Linked DNA regions of Methylovirgula sp. 4M-Z18. The protein of the gene in region 1 binds, or shares a complex with, the protein of each later gene. Links are inferred from orthologs where the notes say so. Each region holds a gene or a part of one and is shown on either strand. Other genes may lie near its edges. The genes, in order: secA and secY.

Region 1 (9,809 bases):
TTCCCGCACTCAACTCGCCAGTTAGAGGCCTCTTTCCGGCCGTTCTGGTCATTCATTTAAAGGCGTTGCATGCCCTCTTATCTCGATTTTGAACGGCCCATTGCGGAGCTGGATGCGAAAGTCGATGAATTGCGCGCCGTTGCGGCCAAGGGCGGGGCGGTCGGGATCGGGGAGGAACTGACCCGGCTCGAAGCGAAAAACGCCAAGGCCCTCAAGGACCTCTATGCCCAGCTCACCCCCTGGCAGAAGACGCAAGTTGCCCGCCACCCGGAGCGGCCGCATTTCACCAATTACCTTGCCCGCCTGATCAGCGATTTCACCCCGCTCGCCGGCGACCGTGCCTTTGCCGAGGACGAGGCGGTGATCGGCGGCTTCGGCCGGTTCGCGGGTCAATCGGTCTGCGTGATCGGCCAGGAGAAGGGCCACGACACCGAAAGCCGCCTGCGGCACAATTTCGGCATGGCCCGGCCGGAGGGCTACCGCAAGGCTATCCGCTTGATGGAACTCGCCAATCGGTTCGGCATTCCGGTTCTCTCCTTCGTCGACACAGCGGGCGCCTTCCCGGGTGTCGATGCCGAGGAGCGCGGCCAGGCCGAGGCGATCGCCCGCTCCATCGACGCCTGTCTGATGCTGGACGTGCCCAATGTCGCGGTGGTGATCGGCGAAGGCGGCTCGGGCGGCGCCATCGCCATCGCAAGCTGCAACAAGGTGCTGATGCTGGAACACGCCATCTACACGGTGGCATCGCCCGAGGCCTCGGCCTCGATCCTGTGGCGCGATTCCGCCCGGGCCCAGGACGCCGCGACCAATATGAAGATCACCGCCCAGGACCTTTTGAAATTCGGCATCATCGACGCCATCATCCCGGAGCCGATCGGCGGCGCGCACCGCGATCCCGAGGCCATGCTGGCCGCAACCGGCAAGGCGATTTCGGGCGCTTTCGCCGATCTTGCCCATCTCCCGCCCGCAGAATTGCGCGAAGCGCGGGCCGAGAAATTCCTGAAAATGGGCAGAAAATAGGCAGTCTGGCCTTTGCCGAAGACATCCGCCGCAAAATCGTCTAAATTAACGATAAGTAGAGTGTGGGGCTTTACGCGATCCCTTAACGGTTTGTTCACCGTGCCGCCAAATTGAGTCCGGCCGCAGTAAGGGCTGCGTAACCATGTGAGCTATAAATCATAACGAGATGTCCGGCCCGATGCTGGGCACGGACAATAAGAGCTTGGGATTTATAAAGTCATGCGGACATCCAACCTTTTGCGGACGCTCGGTGGTCTTCTCGTCGCTGTGTCCCTTTCGGCGCTTGTTGCCGGTTGCGACGATGACGATGTGAATGGGCGCGCCTATAAAGCGATCTCGCCCGAAACCCTGCAGCTCATGTCCGAAAAAGGCACGAACCAGAACGCCCCCGTGCTGATCCGCACCTATAAGCAGGAAGCGGAGTTCGAAATCTGGAAGATGAAATCGGACGGGCAATATACGCTGTTGAAGACCTATCCAATGTGCCGCTGGTCCGGCCAGCTCGGTCCCAAGACCCGCGAGGGCGACCGTCAGGTGCCGGAAGGCTTCTATACGATCACCCCTGGGCAGATGAACCCCAATTCCAATTACTACCTGTCGTTCAACGTCGGCTACCCCAATGCCTATGACCGGGCGCACGGCGCCTCGGGCGGCCTGATCATGGTGCACGGCGCCTGCTCCTCGGCGGGCTGCTTCTCGATGACCGACCGGCAGATCGGCGAGATTTACGCCATCGTGCGCGAGGGCTTCAACGGCGGCCAGAAAGCCGTGCAGATGCAATCCTATCCGTTCCACATGTCGGCGGAAAATCTGGCCAAGCACCGTAGCGATCCGAATATCGCCTTCTGGAAGCAGCTCAAGAACGGCAGCGACCATTTTGAGGTGACGAAGCAGGAGCCGAGCGTCGGCGTCTGCGGCAAGCATTACGTCTTCGACGCGACCCCGGCCGGCGGCATGGACGCCAGTAGCCCCTGCCCGGACTTGAGGACCAATGAAGAAGAGGAAGCAGCGGTTGCCGCCAAGGCCACGCGCGACGATCAGCAGGTCGCCGAACTCGTGCAGCGCGGCGTGAAGGCGGTCGAGTACGTCTATTCCGACGGCGGCCAGAACCCCTATTTCCGCGACCTGCATCAGGATCACGGCATGGAGGTGAGCCGGACCGAGGCTTTGGCCGCGGAACCGACCGAAATCGTGCTGGATGACAGCAGTAAGCCGCAATCGCCCGTCGTGCAGGTTGCCGCCAACAAGACCGATGCCGTGATCGCCGCCAAGGAGACCGGCGGCAAGCCCACCACTCCTTCGGTTGCAGCCCCAGCCCCGGCTCCGACCCCGGTCGTTGCCGTGGCGACGACGCCGGCCGCTCCGGCCCAGGCGCCGGTTATGGCGAGCGCGACGGCCTACGCCCCAGTCGATACGGTGCCGGCCAAGGCTGAGACACCCTTCTACAAGCGCTGGCTGGGCTTGAACGACGACACGACCTCGGCCCTGCCGGTTCCGGCGCAACAGCCTGCAGCCACGGCTGAGGCGCCGGCCACAGCCCCCGTGCCGACCGTCACGCACAAAACCGCGCAACTCGCCGCAAAGCCCGTCGCCAAAGCGAAGCCCAAGCTGCAAAAGCCGGCAGTGGTGCCACAGGCCGACAAGCCGCAGGCCAGCCTGACCCGGCGCAAGCAGCCCGCCGGCAAGATGCTCGCGGGTGGCGCAACCACCCCGACGGTCGCCGTGGGGTTCAACGCTCAGGACGCGCAATAAGCGTCTTGGCAATTATCCGATAAAGCGAGCGCGGCCTCAGGGGACTGAAGCCGCGCTTTTGTTTTGCGGATCCTGTTGTTCAAGACAAAGAAAAACCCCGGACAAAGCCGGGGCTCTTCAATCGCGCTAGGCGATCGCGATCATTCGCAGACGCGCACCACGCGATAGCCGGCGAAATTGCCATAGCCGTCATAGACTGGCGTCCGGGCCGGATGGCACGGGCCATCATAATAATAGCCAGGGCCGGGGCCATAATAGGGACGCGAATTTGCAATGGCGCTACCCACGACCAACCCGCCGAGCACGCCCGCAGCGATAGCCGGGCCACCCCATCCCCAGCCGCCGTGGCGCCACCAAGCGGCCGCCGGCGTTGCGCTCATGGTCAGCGCGGTGATCAAGGTCAGACCGGCAAGGCCGCCGGCGAGGCTCTTCTTGAGGGTCAATGCCATAGTGGGTCTCCAATTTCTCAGAACTTGCACGAGACGTGCCGAAGGTTCGCGCAAGTCTCTAACTTAGCCACCATATTAAGCGGACGCACTGAACCCAACCTGAATGAAATATGGCGGGATTGGGGTATTTGCACCAATCCCACAGAAAGAGACAGGTTAGGGATTACAAACGGTTAATACCAACGGCCACGAGGGTGACCGTTGGTTCCTTACTTCATTTTTCACCTTTTCAAGGCCCTAGCGAAAAATAATGAAGAGCGGTCCAAAGGTCGCCGCTAGCGACCTTGGGTATAAGCTCCCCGGTTAAACCAGCGCACCGTGACAATGTTTGAACTTCTTGCCCGAACCGCAGGGACAAGGCTCGTTGCGCCCGACGCGGCCCCAGCTTGACGGATCGTCCGGATCGCGCAAGGCGGGCGGCGCGGGCGCAAATTCGCCTGCCAGCGCCGGCGCGGCAACCGCGAGCGCCGAGAAATCGCTTGACGCGACACTGGCATTGAGCCGCGCCAACTGCTCGTCATCCTCGCCGGTCTGCGGGTCGAAATGATGCGCCTCCATGGCCGGCGCGGAATTTTCCGGCGCCTGGAACATCACTTCGACACGCATCAGATGGCCCGTCACGGTCTGATGCCAATGGTCGATCAGGCTCTTGAACAATTCGAAGGCTTCGGACTTGTATTCGTTCAGCGGGTCGCGCTGGGCGAGGCCACGCCAGCCGATCACCTGGCGCAAATGGTCCAGTGTGATGAGATGCTCGCGCCATAATTGGTCGAGCACCTGCAGGATCACCTGCTTCTCGACATAGCGCATCACGTCCGGCGTGTTCTTCTCGACCCGTGCCGCATAGGCGTCGTCGGACGACTTGGTCAGGCGCTCGATCATTTCCTCGTCGGCAATGCCTTCTTCCTTGGCCCAATCGGCCACCGGCACGTCGAGATTGAGGAAGTTCCGTACCTGATCGTGCAGACCGGTCACGTCCCAGGCATCCGGATACGCGCCTTCGGGAATATGTTTCATGACCAAATCGTCGACGACGTCGTGCCGCATGTCGTGCACCGACTCCTCGAGCGAGTCCTGCGCCATCATCTTGCGGCGGTCTTCGAAAATGACCTTGCGCTGGTCATTCATCACGTCGTCGTATTTGAGAATGTTCTTGCGAATGTCGAAGTTGCGCGCTTCGACTTTCTGCTGCGCCTTTTCCAGCGCCTTGTTGATCCAGGGATGGACGATAGGCTCGTCTTCCTTCAAGCCGAATTTCTGCAGCATCGAATCCATGCGCTCGGAGCCGAAAATGCGCATCAGATCGTCCTGCAGCGACAGGAAGAATTTCGAGCGGCCGGGGTCGCCCTGACGGCCGCCGCGACCGCGCAACTGATTGTCGATGCGGCGGCTCTCGTGCCGCTCAGTGCCAATGATATAGAGACCGCCCGCGGCGAGCGCCTTTTCCTTGAAGCCGGCCACTTCAGCGCGGATCGCCTGCTCTTTCTGCTGCCGCGCCGCCGGATCCTCGATGCCGGCACATTCGGCGGCGATGCGCATCTCGACGTTGCCGCCGAGCTGAATGTCGGTGCCGCGGCCAGCCATATTGGTAGCGACCGTGATTGCGCCCGGCACGCCGGCTTCGGCCACGATATAGGCTTCCTGCTCGTGGAAACGGGCGTTCAGCACGGCAAATTGCTTCGCCGAGACGCCGGACCGTGCGCCGGCATAGAGCTTGTCGATCGCGCCGGGCTGCTCGAAATCGATCTGCTTGAAGCCTTGCGTCTTCAGGAATTCCGCCAGCGCTTCCGATTTCTCGATCGACGTCGTGCCGACGAGCATCGGCTGCATCTCGGTGGCCGCCTCTTGGATTTCCTTGACGATCGCTTTGAGCTTTTCCTTCTCGGTGCGATAGACTTCATCATGCTCGTCGATGCGCTGCACCGGCCGGTTGGTCGGGATTTCGACCACGTCGAGCTTGTAGATCTCGGCGAATTCATTGGCCTCCGTCGCCGCCGTACCGGTCATGCCGGCGAGCTTCGCGTAGAGGCGGAAATAATTCTGGAAGGTGATGGAGGCGAGCGTCACGTTTTCTGGCTGCACCGCCACATGTTCCTTGGCCTCCAGCGCCTGATGCAGGCCTTCCGAATAGCGACGTCCGCGCATCATGCGGCCGGAGAATTCGTCGATGATGATCACCTCGCCGTCCTTGACGATGTAATCCTTGTCGCGTTGGAACAACTTGTGCGCTTTCAGCGCCTGCTGCACGTGGTGCACGAGCGTCGCATTCGCCGCCTCATAGAGCGAGCCCTCGGTGAGGATATTCGCCTCGCGCAGCAATTGTTCGATATGCTCGTTGCCGACCTCGGTGAGATGGACGCTGCGCTGTTTTTCGTCGATCTCGAAATCTTCCTTCACCAGCACCGGGATGAACTTGTCGATGGAATTGTACAGGTCGGACTTGTCGTCGGACGGGCCGGAAATGATCAGTGGCGTGCGCGCTTCGTCGACCAGAATCGAGTCCACTTCGTCGACGATGGCGAAGGCGTGGCCGCGCTGCACCATCTGCGCCAACTCGTATTTCATGTTGTCGCGCAGATAGTCGAAGCCGAATTCGTTGTTCGTGCCGTAGGTGATGTCGGCCGCATAGGCCTGGCGGCGCTGATCGTCGTCGAGCCCGTGCACGATGACGCCGACGCTGAGGCCGAGGAAATTGTAGATCCGGCCCATCCATTCGGCGTCGCGGCGAGCGAGGTAGTCGTTGACTGTCACCACATGGACGCCCTTGCCGTTGAGGGCGTTGAGATAGGTCGCGAGGGTCGCGACCAGCGTCTTGCCTTCACCGGTGCGCATTTCGGCGATCGCGCCTTCATGCAGCACCACGCCGCCGATCATCTGGACATCGAAATGGCGCTGGCCGAGCGTGCGCTTGGCCGCCTCGCGCACGGTTGCGAAAGCGGGGGCAAGAATGTCGTCGAGCGTCTTGCCCGACTCAAGCATGTTGCGGAATTCTTGGGTGCGCGCCTTGAGCTGTTCGTCGGTCAGGGACGAGACTTCCGGCTCAAGCGCCGCAATGGCGGCGACTTTCGGCCGGTAGGTTTTGAGGCGGCGGTCGTTTGCGGAGCCGAATATTTTCTTTGCCAGAGCGCCAAACATCAAAAAACCCTTCGATATCGCCAGAAAACCGCAAAACCGGGCAACTGGTGTTCAGGTTCCCGGCGCGCCCCGTCTCGGCGAACCTGCTACGGACGGACAGCCCGCAGGTCCCGCTCGTTCAGCGTGAAAACCCGCAAAAGCCGGCCAAAATGCCGCGTGACATGTAGGATTGCCCCCCTCCCTTGTCAATGCGAGGAGACGACAAAGGGCGAAATGCCAAAAAGGACCGCCGCTTTTGGGGCGGTGGTCCTCCGGGAGCCTCGAAGGCCGCGGGTCGTTCGAGAATATTACTGCAAATCCAACGCGTTGGTCATGTCATTGACCGCCGCGTCGCGCGTGCCGAGCGGTACCAGGCCGTACCGCGTCTCGATCAGTTTCAGGATCGAGGTCGTGTCGTATTCGGTGTGATCGACGAAGCCTTTCTTGGCGAGCGGCGAAATCAGCAAGGTCGGGATGCGCGTGCCCGGGCCCCATTTGTCGGTCTTGGGCGGCGCGACATGATCCCAAAGACCGCCGTTTTCGTCATAGGTGACGATGATCACGCTGTCGTTCCAAGCCGGGGTCGCTTGGATTTTCTCGATCAAATCAACGACATGCTGGTCACCGTCGAGCACGTTGGCATAGCCGTTGTGCTCGTTCAGTTCGCCGATCGGCTTATAAAAGACAACCTGCGGCAGGGTATTGTTGCGAATATCGTTCACCAGGTCGAGGTAATCCTTCAAATGGGCGGCGCGGCCCGGCGTGCCGTCACCGTAATTCTTGAAATAGGCGAACGGCTGGTGGTGGAACTGGAACAAAGGCGCCGGATGGCCGGCCACCGCGTCGTTCCAGCCACCCGAATACCAGGCCCAGGACACGTTCTTTTCCGACAGCCGGTCGCCGATGTTCGGCATGTCCTGCGGCGGCACCAACTGGCTCTTGTCGGCATCGAATTTCGCCGGATGCGGCTGGTAGACTGAGAACGAGGTATTGACCGCGTATCCGTCGGGCGTCACCTGGCCGTCCGAGATCAGGTTGCCCTTGTCGTCGAGCTTGGCGACGAATTTATCTGGCGCATTGTCCCAGCGCGGCGAGCAGGCGCAGACCAGCCAGAAATGGTTCAGGAACGACCCGCCGAAGGCGGCGTGGAAGAAATTGTCCATCAGGACATATTGCTTCGCATAATTCCACAGCGGCAATTTCGAGCCGTCGTAATAATTCATGACGAGACTTGAGGCGTCGGAATAGGCGACATATTTGTCCATCTTGCCGCCGTCGATCTGCAATTGCTCATTATAGAAGCGGTGGACGAGATCGCCGGTCTTTTCCTCCACCGAGACGATATCGTTGACCTTGAAGGGGCCGTTGGGCAGATCGGCAGGAAAGCGCGGGTCGGGCTTGGGCGGGTTGGTGCTCGTATCGAGCACCGGCGGCAATTTGTCATAGGGCTTGCCGTCTTTATCCACCTGGGTCGCCGCTGCGCCGGCATTGGCGAGGCCGTTCGCGCCCGGAAACAAACCATAGAGATTGTCGAAGGCGCGATTCTCCAGATAGAAGACGATGATATGGCCAACTTTCTCTATCCCCGGCTTGGGAGCGACGGGGGTCTGCGCCAGGGCCGTCGAGGCGAGCAGGGAGCTGAGGCCAAACAGAGCGGCAAGTCTTGTCACTTTCATCGGCTGTCCTTTCGGCCCGCGACCAGGAACGGGCGCATGGTGGATAAAATTTAACCAAAATCGTGAGGCATAAGAATCTAACGTATTCCGGGTTGCCCTAGAACCGTCAATCGGTCAGTTTACGCGCCGACTCAAGATCCCCCATGCTGCTGGCGCGAAACGCCGGCCGACCCTGGAGCTAGTTCGTATGTCGCAAGTTTCTAACGCATTCATGACGTCCGCCAGCCGTAAGATTCTCGTCGGTGCGGCTTTTGCCGTCGTGGCCTTTGGCACCCTGTCGCCCGCCTCGGCAAAAGTGTTGGCCAAAGTGAATGGCGTGGAGATCACCGATGAGGACGTGGCGACCGCCGAAACGGAACTGGGGAGCAGCCTGCCCTCGAGCCTGGATGGGGCCGAGAAAGACAAATACGTGCTCGAATACCTTATCGACGCGAAAATCATGGTGCAGAAGGCCGAGGAACAAAAGCTCGGCGACACGCCGGAATTCGCCCGCGCGCTGGCTTATTACCGGGAAAAGATTTTGACCGACAAATTGATGGCCGACATTGCCAAGACGGCCGTTACCGACGAGGCGATGAAGAAAGTCTATGACGAGGCCGCCGCGAAGATGAAGCCGCAGGAAGAAATTCATGCGCGCCACATTCTCGTGGCCACCGAGGACGAAGCCAAGGCCGCGCTGAAGCGCATTCAGGCCGGCGAGGATTTCGCCAAGATCGCTGACGAACTGTCCAAGGACCCGAGCGGGAATGGCGGCGATCTTGGCTGGTTCACCAAGGATAAGATGGTGCCGGAATTCGGCGAGGCGGCATTCAAGCTCGACAAGGGGCAGGTGTCGGAGCCGGTGCACAGCAACTTCGGCTGGCATATCATCAAGGTCGAAGACAAGCGGATGACCAAGTTCCCAGCCTTCGAGGACGTGAAGGACCAGGTCGCCCGCTATGTCGCGCAAAAGGCGCAACAGGACGCCGTTGCCGACATGCGCAAGAACGCCAAGGTCGAACGTTTCGATGCTCCGCCCGCGCCGGCCGACAATACGGCCCCTGCCCCCGCGGCTCCCGCCAAGCCGTGACGCGCCCGCGCGTTCTCGTCGCCACTTTCGGCGCGGCACATGGCATTCGCGGCGAGGTCAGGGTGAAGAGTTTCACCGCTGATCCCGCCGCTTTCGCCACTTATGGACCGCTGCAGGCCGAAGGCGGCACGCAGATGTTCGAGATCGCCGGCGCCCGGCCGCTCAAGGACGATCTGTTCATCGTCCGCATCAAGGACGTGAACGACCGCACCGCCGCCGAGGCGCTCAACGGCACCGGCCTCACGGTGGCGCGCGAACTTTTGCCGCCCGCGCAGGCGGGTGAATATTACTATTCCGATCTCGTTGGCCTGAAAGCCGTGACGGACGATGGCGCGGCGATCGGCACGGTCGTCGCCGTGCAGAATTACGGCGCCGGCGACATTCTCGAAATCAAACCTGAGGCGGGCGGCGACACGCTGCTGCTGCCGTTCCTGGACGCAGTTGTCCGCTCCGTCGACCTCGACGCGGGCAGGATCGTCCTGAACTTGCCGCAAGAGGTTGCGGGGGAGCCTGACGCCTCTCATTCATAAGGCGGGCCGGCAAATCGTATCGAGGCCGGCCGGATTGCCTGTTGGACGTTTATTGCCTATGCGCAGGAGATGACCAGATCGATCCTCTCCCCGCGAGCGCCGACATGACGGATACGCCGGCTTGGGCCGTCACGCTCTTCACGCTCTATCCCGACATGTTTCCCGGACCGCTTGGCCAATCGCTTTCCGGCGATGCGCT
Region 2 (5,611 bases), 2.3 Mb from region 1 along the record:
CCCCGGGCTCGCGCCTGCGTCAGAACGTTCTCGACGTTCTGCAGAGCGAGGGCTATATCCGTGGCTATTCCACGACTGAATACGGCAATGGCCGCACCGAGTTCGAAATCGAGCTAAAGTATCACGAGGGCGAACCCGTGATCCGCGAGATTTCGCGCGTCTCGAAGCCGGGCCGCCGCGTTTACGCGGCTGTCAGCGCAATGCCTCGCGTTGCCAACGGCCTCGGCATCACCATTGTCTCGACGCCGAAAGGCGTCATGGCCGATCACAACGCTCGCGAACAGAATGTTGGCGGCGAAGTGCTCTGCAAAGTGTTCTGAGCGAGAAAGGGGAAACAACCATGTCTCGTGTCGGTAAGAAGCCTGTTGCCATCCCGTCCGGCGTCACCGCAAAGGTCGACGGCCAGACGATTGCCCTCAAGGGCGGCAAGGGCGAACTCAAATTCGTCGTGCCGGACGACGTGTCGGTCTCGATGGAAGACGGTGCCGTTGCTGTGGCGCCGCGTTCCGAGACCAAGCGCGCCCGCGCCATGTGGGGCATGTCCCGCGCCCAGATCAACAATCTGGTGCGGGGTGTGACCACGGGTTTCGAAAAGAAGCTCGAAATCACCGGCGTCGGCTATAAGGCAGCGGTTGCAGGCAAGAACCTGCAGCTCTCGCTGGGCTATAGCCACGACATCAACTATCCGATCCCTGCTGGCGTCACGATCGTGACCCCGAAGCCGACTGAAATCACCATTTCCGGCATCGACAAGCAGCAGGTCGGGCAAGTTGCCGCCGAAATCCGCAGCTATCGCGGCCCCGAACCCTATAAGGGCAAGGGCGTCAAGTATGCAGGCGAATTCATCTTCCGCAAGGAAGGTAAGAAGAAGTAAGGAGCGGCCGCAATGGCTAAGGACAATCAAGCTACCGAGCGCCGCAAGGCGCGCGTGCGTCGCTCGATCCGGGCCCGTGCTTATGGCAAGCCACGGCTCTCGGTTTATCGGTCGGCAAATCAAATCTATGCGCAGATCATCGACGACGAGAAAGGCGCGACCATCGTTGCCGCTTCTTCGCTCGAGAAGGATCAGCGCACGAGCCTGAAGACGGGCGGCAATGTGGAAGCTGCCAAGGTCGTCGGCAAGCTCCTCGCGGAGCGCGCCGTCCAGGCCGGCATCAAGGACGTCGTGTTCGATCGCGGCGCCTATGTCTACCATGGGCGCGTCAAGGCGCTCGCCGAAGGCGCCCGCGAAGGCGGGTTGAACTTCTAAAAAAAACTAGGATTGCGGGCGGGACGTCCGCGGTCCTTTTATCGAAGCGAGCGGGCAGGGGTTTCCCACCCGCGTAAGTGACGGAAACAGTTAAATGGCACGTGAAGAACAAGGCGGCCGCGGCCGCTCTCGCGAGCGGGATCGCGAGGAAGTCGCGAGCGAGTTCGTGGACCGTCTGGTCCACATCAACCGCGTCGCAAAAGTTGTGAAGGGTGGTCGCCGTTTCGGCTTTGCCGCTCTGGTCGTGGTCGGTGATCAGAAAGGCCGCGTCGGCTTTGGTCACGGCAAGGCACGCGAAGTGCCGGAAGCCATCCGCAAGGCGACAGAAGCCGCCAAGCGCGCGCTCATCCGCGTGCCGCTGCGCGAAGGCCGCACCCTGCATCATGATGTCGCCGGCCGCCATGGCGCCGGCCGCGTGATCCTGCGCGCCGCTCCGGCCGGTACCGGCATCATCGCCGGCGGTCCGATGCGTGCCGTGTTCGAGACGCTCGGGATGCACGACGTCGTGGCGAAGAGCCAGGGCTCGTCCAACCCCTATAACATGGTGCGTGCGACCTTCGACGCTCTCAAGCAGGAAGATTCGCCCCGTACCGTTGCGGCTCGCCGCAATTTGAAGGTTTCCACGCTCCAGTCGCGCCGCCAGGGCGTCGATGCGGACGCGGTGGATGCGTGAGGGGAGGATTGATCCATGTCCAACACGCAAAAGACCATCACGCTGGAGCAATATGCGAGCCCGATCGGCCGTCCTGCTGACCAGCGCCAGACCCTGATCGGCCTCAAGCTCAACAAGCTGAACCGCCGTTCGACCCTGATCGACACCCCCGCCGTGCGCGGCATGGTCGCGAAAGTCGCGCACCTTGTCCGTGTCGTCGAAGGCCAGTGAGGAGATCATCGATGAAACTCAATGGCATTTCCGACAATCCCGGCTCGTCCAAGAAGCGCATGCGCATTGGCCGCGGTATCGGGTCCGGCAAGGGCAAGACCGGCGGCCGAGGTGTGAAGGGTCAGAAGGCCCGCACCGGCGTGCGCGTCAAGGGCTTCGAAGGCGGTCAGATGCCGCTGCATCGTCGTCTGCCGAAGCGTGGCTTCCACAACCTGTTCGCGCTCGACTACAATGAGGTCAATCTCGGCCGCATTCAGAGCGCGATCGAAGCTGGGAAGCTCGACGCTGCCTTGACCGTGACGCAGGAATCGCTGGTGGCTGCTGGCGTCTGCGCCAAGGCCCGCGACGGGGTGAAGATCCTCGGCCAGGGCGAGCTGAAGGCGAAGCTGGCGTTCGAAGTGGCTGCCGCTTCCAAGTCGGCTGTTGCAGCGATCGAGAAGGTTGGCGGCTCTGTCAAGCTTCTCGCGGAAGTTGCAGCACCCGCAGCGCAATAATGTCGTTGCGAGGGTGAAAATTTTCGCAGCATAACTTATATGAGCGGGGCGAGGGCTTGAGTGCCTCAGCCCCGTTTGCATGTAAAGACCTGGATTAGATGGCGGGAACCGCCAGGGAGCCTCATATGGCGTCGGCAGCCGAGCAGCTTGCAGCGAGCATCAACTGGAATTCTTTCTCGAAGGCTGAAGAGCTCAAAAAGCGAATTTGGTTCACGCTTGCCGCTCTGGTTATATACCGTCTCGGCTGTTACATTCCGCTTCCCGGCATCGATACCGCGAAATTCGCGTCGAGCTTTGCCAATCAGAGTGGCGGCATCCTTGGCATGTTCAACTTGCTGTCGGGCGGTGCGGTTCAGCGCATGGCGATTTTCGCGCTGAACATCATGCCTTACATTTCGTCGTCGATTATCATCCAATTGCTCACGACCGTGATCCCGACCCTCGAAAACCTCAAGAAGGAGGGGGAGCAGGGCCGCAAGGTGATGAACCAATACACCCGCTATCTGACCGTGGCCCTGGCGACCTTCCAGGCGGCGGGTATCGGCTATGGCCTGCAGCGCAACGGCATGGCGACGGATCCCGGCGTGTTCTTCATGATCTCGACGGTGCTCACCTTGGTCGGCGGCACGATGTTCATCGTCTGGCTCGGCGAGCAGATCACCTCGCGCGGCATCGGCAACGGCTCGTCCCTGATCATTTTTGCGGGCATCGCCGCGCAATTGCTGACGGCGGTGACGACGGCGCTGGACACCGGCGCCACCACCGGCAATTATTTCATCAGCTTCGTCGTCGTTGTGATGATGGTGGGCGTGATCTCCTTCATCGTGTACATGGAGCGGGCGCAGCGCCGCTTGCTGATTACCTATCCGAAGCGGCAGGAAGGCAACCGCGTCTATGAGGGACGCTCGTCGTTCCTGCCCTTGAAGCTGAACACCTCGGGCGTCATTCCGCCGATTTTCGCGTCCTCGCTCTTGCTGCTGCCAACGACAATTTCCGGTTTTGCCGGGAACAGCACCGGTTTTCTGGCGAATGTCCTCGTCTATATGGCGCCGGGGCGGCCGCTCTACGTGTTGCTGTACACGGCGATGATCGTCTTCTTCGCCTTCTTCTATACCGCGATCGTGTTCAACCCGGTCGAAACCGCCGACAATCTGAAAAAACAAGGTGGATTCGTGCCCGGGATTCGGCCGGGCGAGAGAACTGCTCAGTTTATCGACACGATTCTCACGCGTATTACCGTCTTGGGCGCGCTTTATCTGGCGCTCATCTGCATCATCCCTGACTTTGTGCTGAATTATTATAGCCTTCCGCGACTTTTCGGTGGAACATCGCTGCTGATTGTGGTCAGTGTCACGATGGATACGGTGGCCCAGGTACATGGCCACTTGCAGGCGCAGCAATATGCTGGTCTGTTGAAGCGGGCGAAGTTGCGGGGGAGGAAGAGATGAGATTGATCATACTGGGGCCGCCAGGCGCCGGTAAGGGCACACAATCGGTGCGCCTGGTTGAAAAATACCAGATTCCGCAACTCTCCACCGGCGATATGCTGCGCGCCGCCGTAAAGCACGAGACGCCGATCGGGCTGAAAGCCAAGGAAGTGATGGCTGCGGGCCACCTCGTATCGGACGAAATCGTGGTCGGCATTGTGGCCGACCGAATCGAAGAGCCGGATGCGCACAACGGATTCATCCTCGACGGCTTTCCGCGCACCGTCCCGCAGGCCGAGGCGCTGGACAAGATGCTCGCCTCGAAGAATGTGCAGTTGGATGCCGTGCTCGAATTGGTGATCGATCACGAGAAGCTGATGGCGCGTATTAAAAAGCGCGCCGCCGATATGGAAGCGGCGGGTCAGACGGTCCGCGCCGACGACAGGCCGGAGGCCTTGTTCAAGCGCCTCGAGGCCTATAACGCCTACACGGCCGCGGTCGGCCCTTATTACGAAAAGAAGGGACTTCTGCGCAAAGTGGACGGCATGCAGCCAATCGAGGCCGTCGCGGCCGCGATCGATAAGATTCTGGGTGAAGATAAGTCTTGACCTTGCCGCGGCGCCTCGCTAGAAGCGCCGCATTCCATTCGAGCATTGCTCCTTGCGGTTTCCCATTGAGGGCAACCCCAGGGAGTTTTCGTTCGTTTACGCCTGCAAGGGCCGGTCTCCACCGGACGCAGGTCAACTTGAGCGGTCCTCAGGACCCATATGGAGAGTAGAATGGCTCGTATAGCCGGTGTAAATATTCCGACCAACAAGCGCGTGGTCATCGCGCTGCAATACATCCACGGCATCGGCGCGAAGAAGGCCGAGGAAATCTGCGAAAAGGTGAAGATCCCGGCGGAGCGCCGTGTCAACCAGCTCTCGGACGCCGAAGTGCTGCAGATCCGCGAAACCATCGACCGCGATTACATCGTCGAAGGCGATCTGCGCCGCGAAGTGTCGATGAACATCAAGCGCCTGATGGACCTGGGCTGCTATCGTGGCCTCCGCCACCGCCGCGGCCTGCCGGTGCGTGGTCAGCGGACCCACACCAACGCGCGTACCCGTAAGGGCAAGCCGAAGGCGATCGCCGGTAAGAAGAAGTAAGAACCGGGCTGGGGGCGACCCCAGCCTCAAAAACCTCCCTAGCGCCTGGCAATACGGGCGCGTCTGAAGGACTGAAAGAGAACGATGGCAAAAGAAGCAACCCGCGTCCGCCGCCGCGAACGCAAGAATATCGCATCGGGCGTCGCCCATGTGAACTCGACCTTCAACAACACGATGATCACCATCACCGACGCCCAGGGCAACACGATTTCGTGGTCTTCGGCCGGTACGATGGGCTTCAAGGGTTCGCGTAAATCGACCCCTTATGCCGCCCAGATGGCTGCCGAAGACGCAGCGCGCAAGGCCTCCGAGCATGGCGTCCGCACGCTCGAAGTCGAGGTTTGCGGTCCGGGTTCCGGCCGTGAATCGGCGCTCCGCGCCCTGCAGGCTGCCGGCTTCAACGTGACCTC

The links.
Region 2: the proteins of secA (region 1) and secY are in contact, whole or in part, in a crystal structure (PDB 3DIN), measured with the Thermotoga maritima proteins. The link is inferred for Methylovirgula sp. 4M-Z18 from one-to-one orthologs. Residues at the interface, in WP_004082002.1 of Thermotoga maritima: Glu261, Ala262, Arg263, Lys300, Ala301, Arg302, Thr303, Ile304, Ile305, Leu323, Tyr324, Asp325, Pro326, Val329, Ser330, Tyr333, Ile336, Lys340, Phe345, Val349, Glu363, Phe364, Tyr374, Ser375, Gly376, Gly377, Glu393, Ile395, Thr482, Ser483; in WP_004081795.1 of Thermotoga maritima: Glu108, Gly109, Glu110, Glu111, Ala236, Glu237, Arg238, Arg239, Ile240, Thr241, Ile242, Gln243, Tyr244, Ala245, Arg246, Arg247, Val248, Thr249, Gly250, Arg251, Arg252, Val253, Tyr254, Gly256, Ala257, Ser258, Thr259, Tyr260, Leu261, Pro262.

What each region holds. Positions count from the first base shown.
Region 1 is NZ_CP149574.1:235,380-245,188, reverse strand. The notes cover bases 3,325-6,753. They hold secA (preprotein translocase subunit SecA), read right to left. Parts: upstream 6,357-6,753; coding sequence 3,525-6,356; downstream 3,325-3,524. Other genes in these bases: V9T28_RS01020 (alkaline phosphatase family protein), read right to left, coding at 6,644-6,753. Outside these bases: V9T28_RS01040 (acetyl-CoA carboxylase carboxyltransferase subunit alpha), read left to right, coding at 70-1,020; V9T28_RS01035 (L,D-transpeptidase family protein), read left to right, coding at 1,240-2,772; V9T28_RS01030 (hypothetical protein), read right to left, coding at 2,913-3,221; more of V9T28_RS01020, read right to left, coding at 6,754-8,011; V9T28_RS01015 (foldase protein PrsA), read left to right, coding at 8,199-9,080; ribosome maturation factor RimM, read left to right, coding at 9,077-9,610; tRNA (guanosine(37)-N1)-methyltransferase TrmD, read left to right, coding at 9,715-9,809. UniProt on the Escherichia coli protein: Required for protein export, interacts with the SecYEG preprotein conducting channel.
Region 2 is NZ_CP149574.1:2,522,027-2,527,637, reverse strand. The notes cover bases 1,982-4,912. They hold secY (preprotein translocase subunit SecY), read left to right. Parts: upstream 1,982-2,751; coding sequence 2,752-4,074; downstream 4,075-4,912. Other genes in these bases: rpsM (30S ribosomal protein S13), read left to right, coding at 4,833-4,912; V9T28_RS11665 (adenylate kinase), read left to right, coding at 4,071-4,661; rplO (50S ribosomal protein L15), read left to right, coding at 2,144-2,626; rpmD (50S ribosomal protein L30), read left to right, coding at 1,982-2,132. Also shown: rpsH (30S ribosomal protein S8), read left to right, coding at 1-320; rplF (50S ribosomal protein L6), read left to right, coding at 341-874; rplR (50S ribosomal protein L18), read left to right, coding at 887-1,249; rpsE (30S ribosomal protein S5), read left to right, coding at 1,344-1,922; more of rpmD, read left to right, coding at 1,938-1,981; more of rpsM, read left to right, coding at 4,913-5,201; rpsK (30S ribosomal protein S11), read left to right, coding at 5,286-5,611. UniProt on the Escherichia coli protein: The central subunit of the protein translocation channel SecYEG. Consists of two halves formed by TMs 1-5 and 6-10.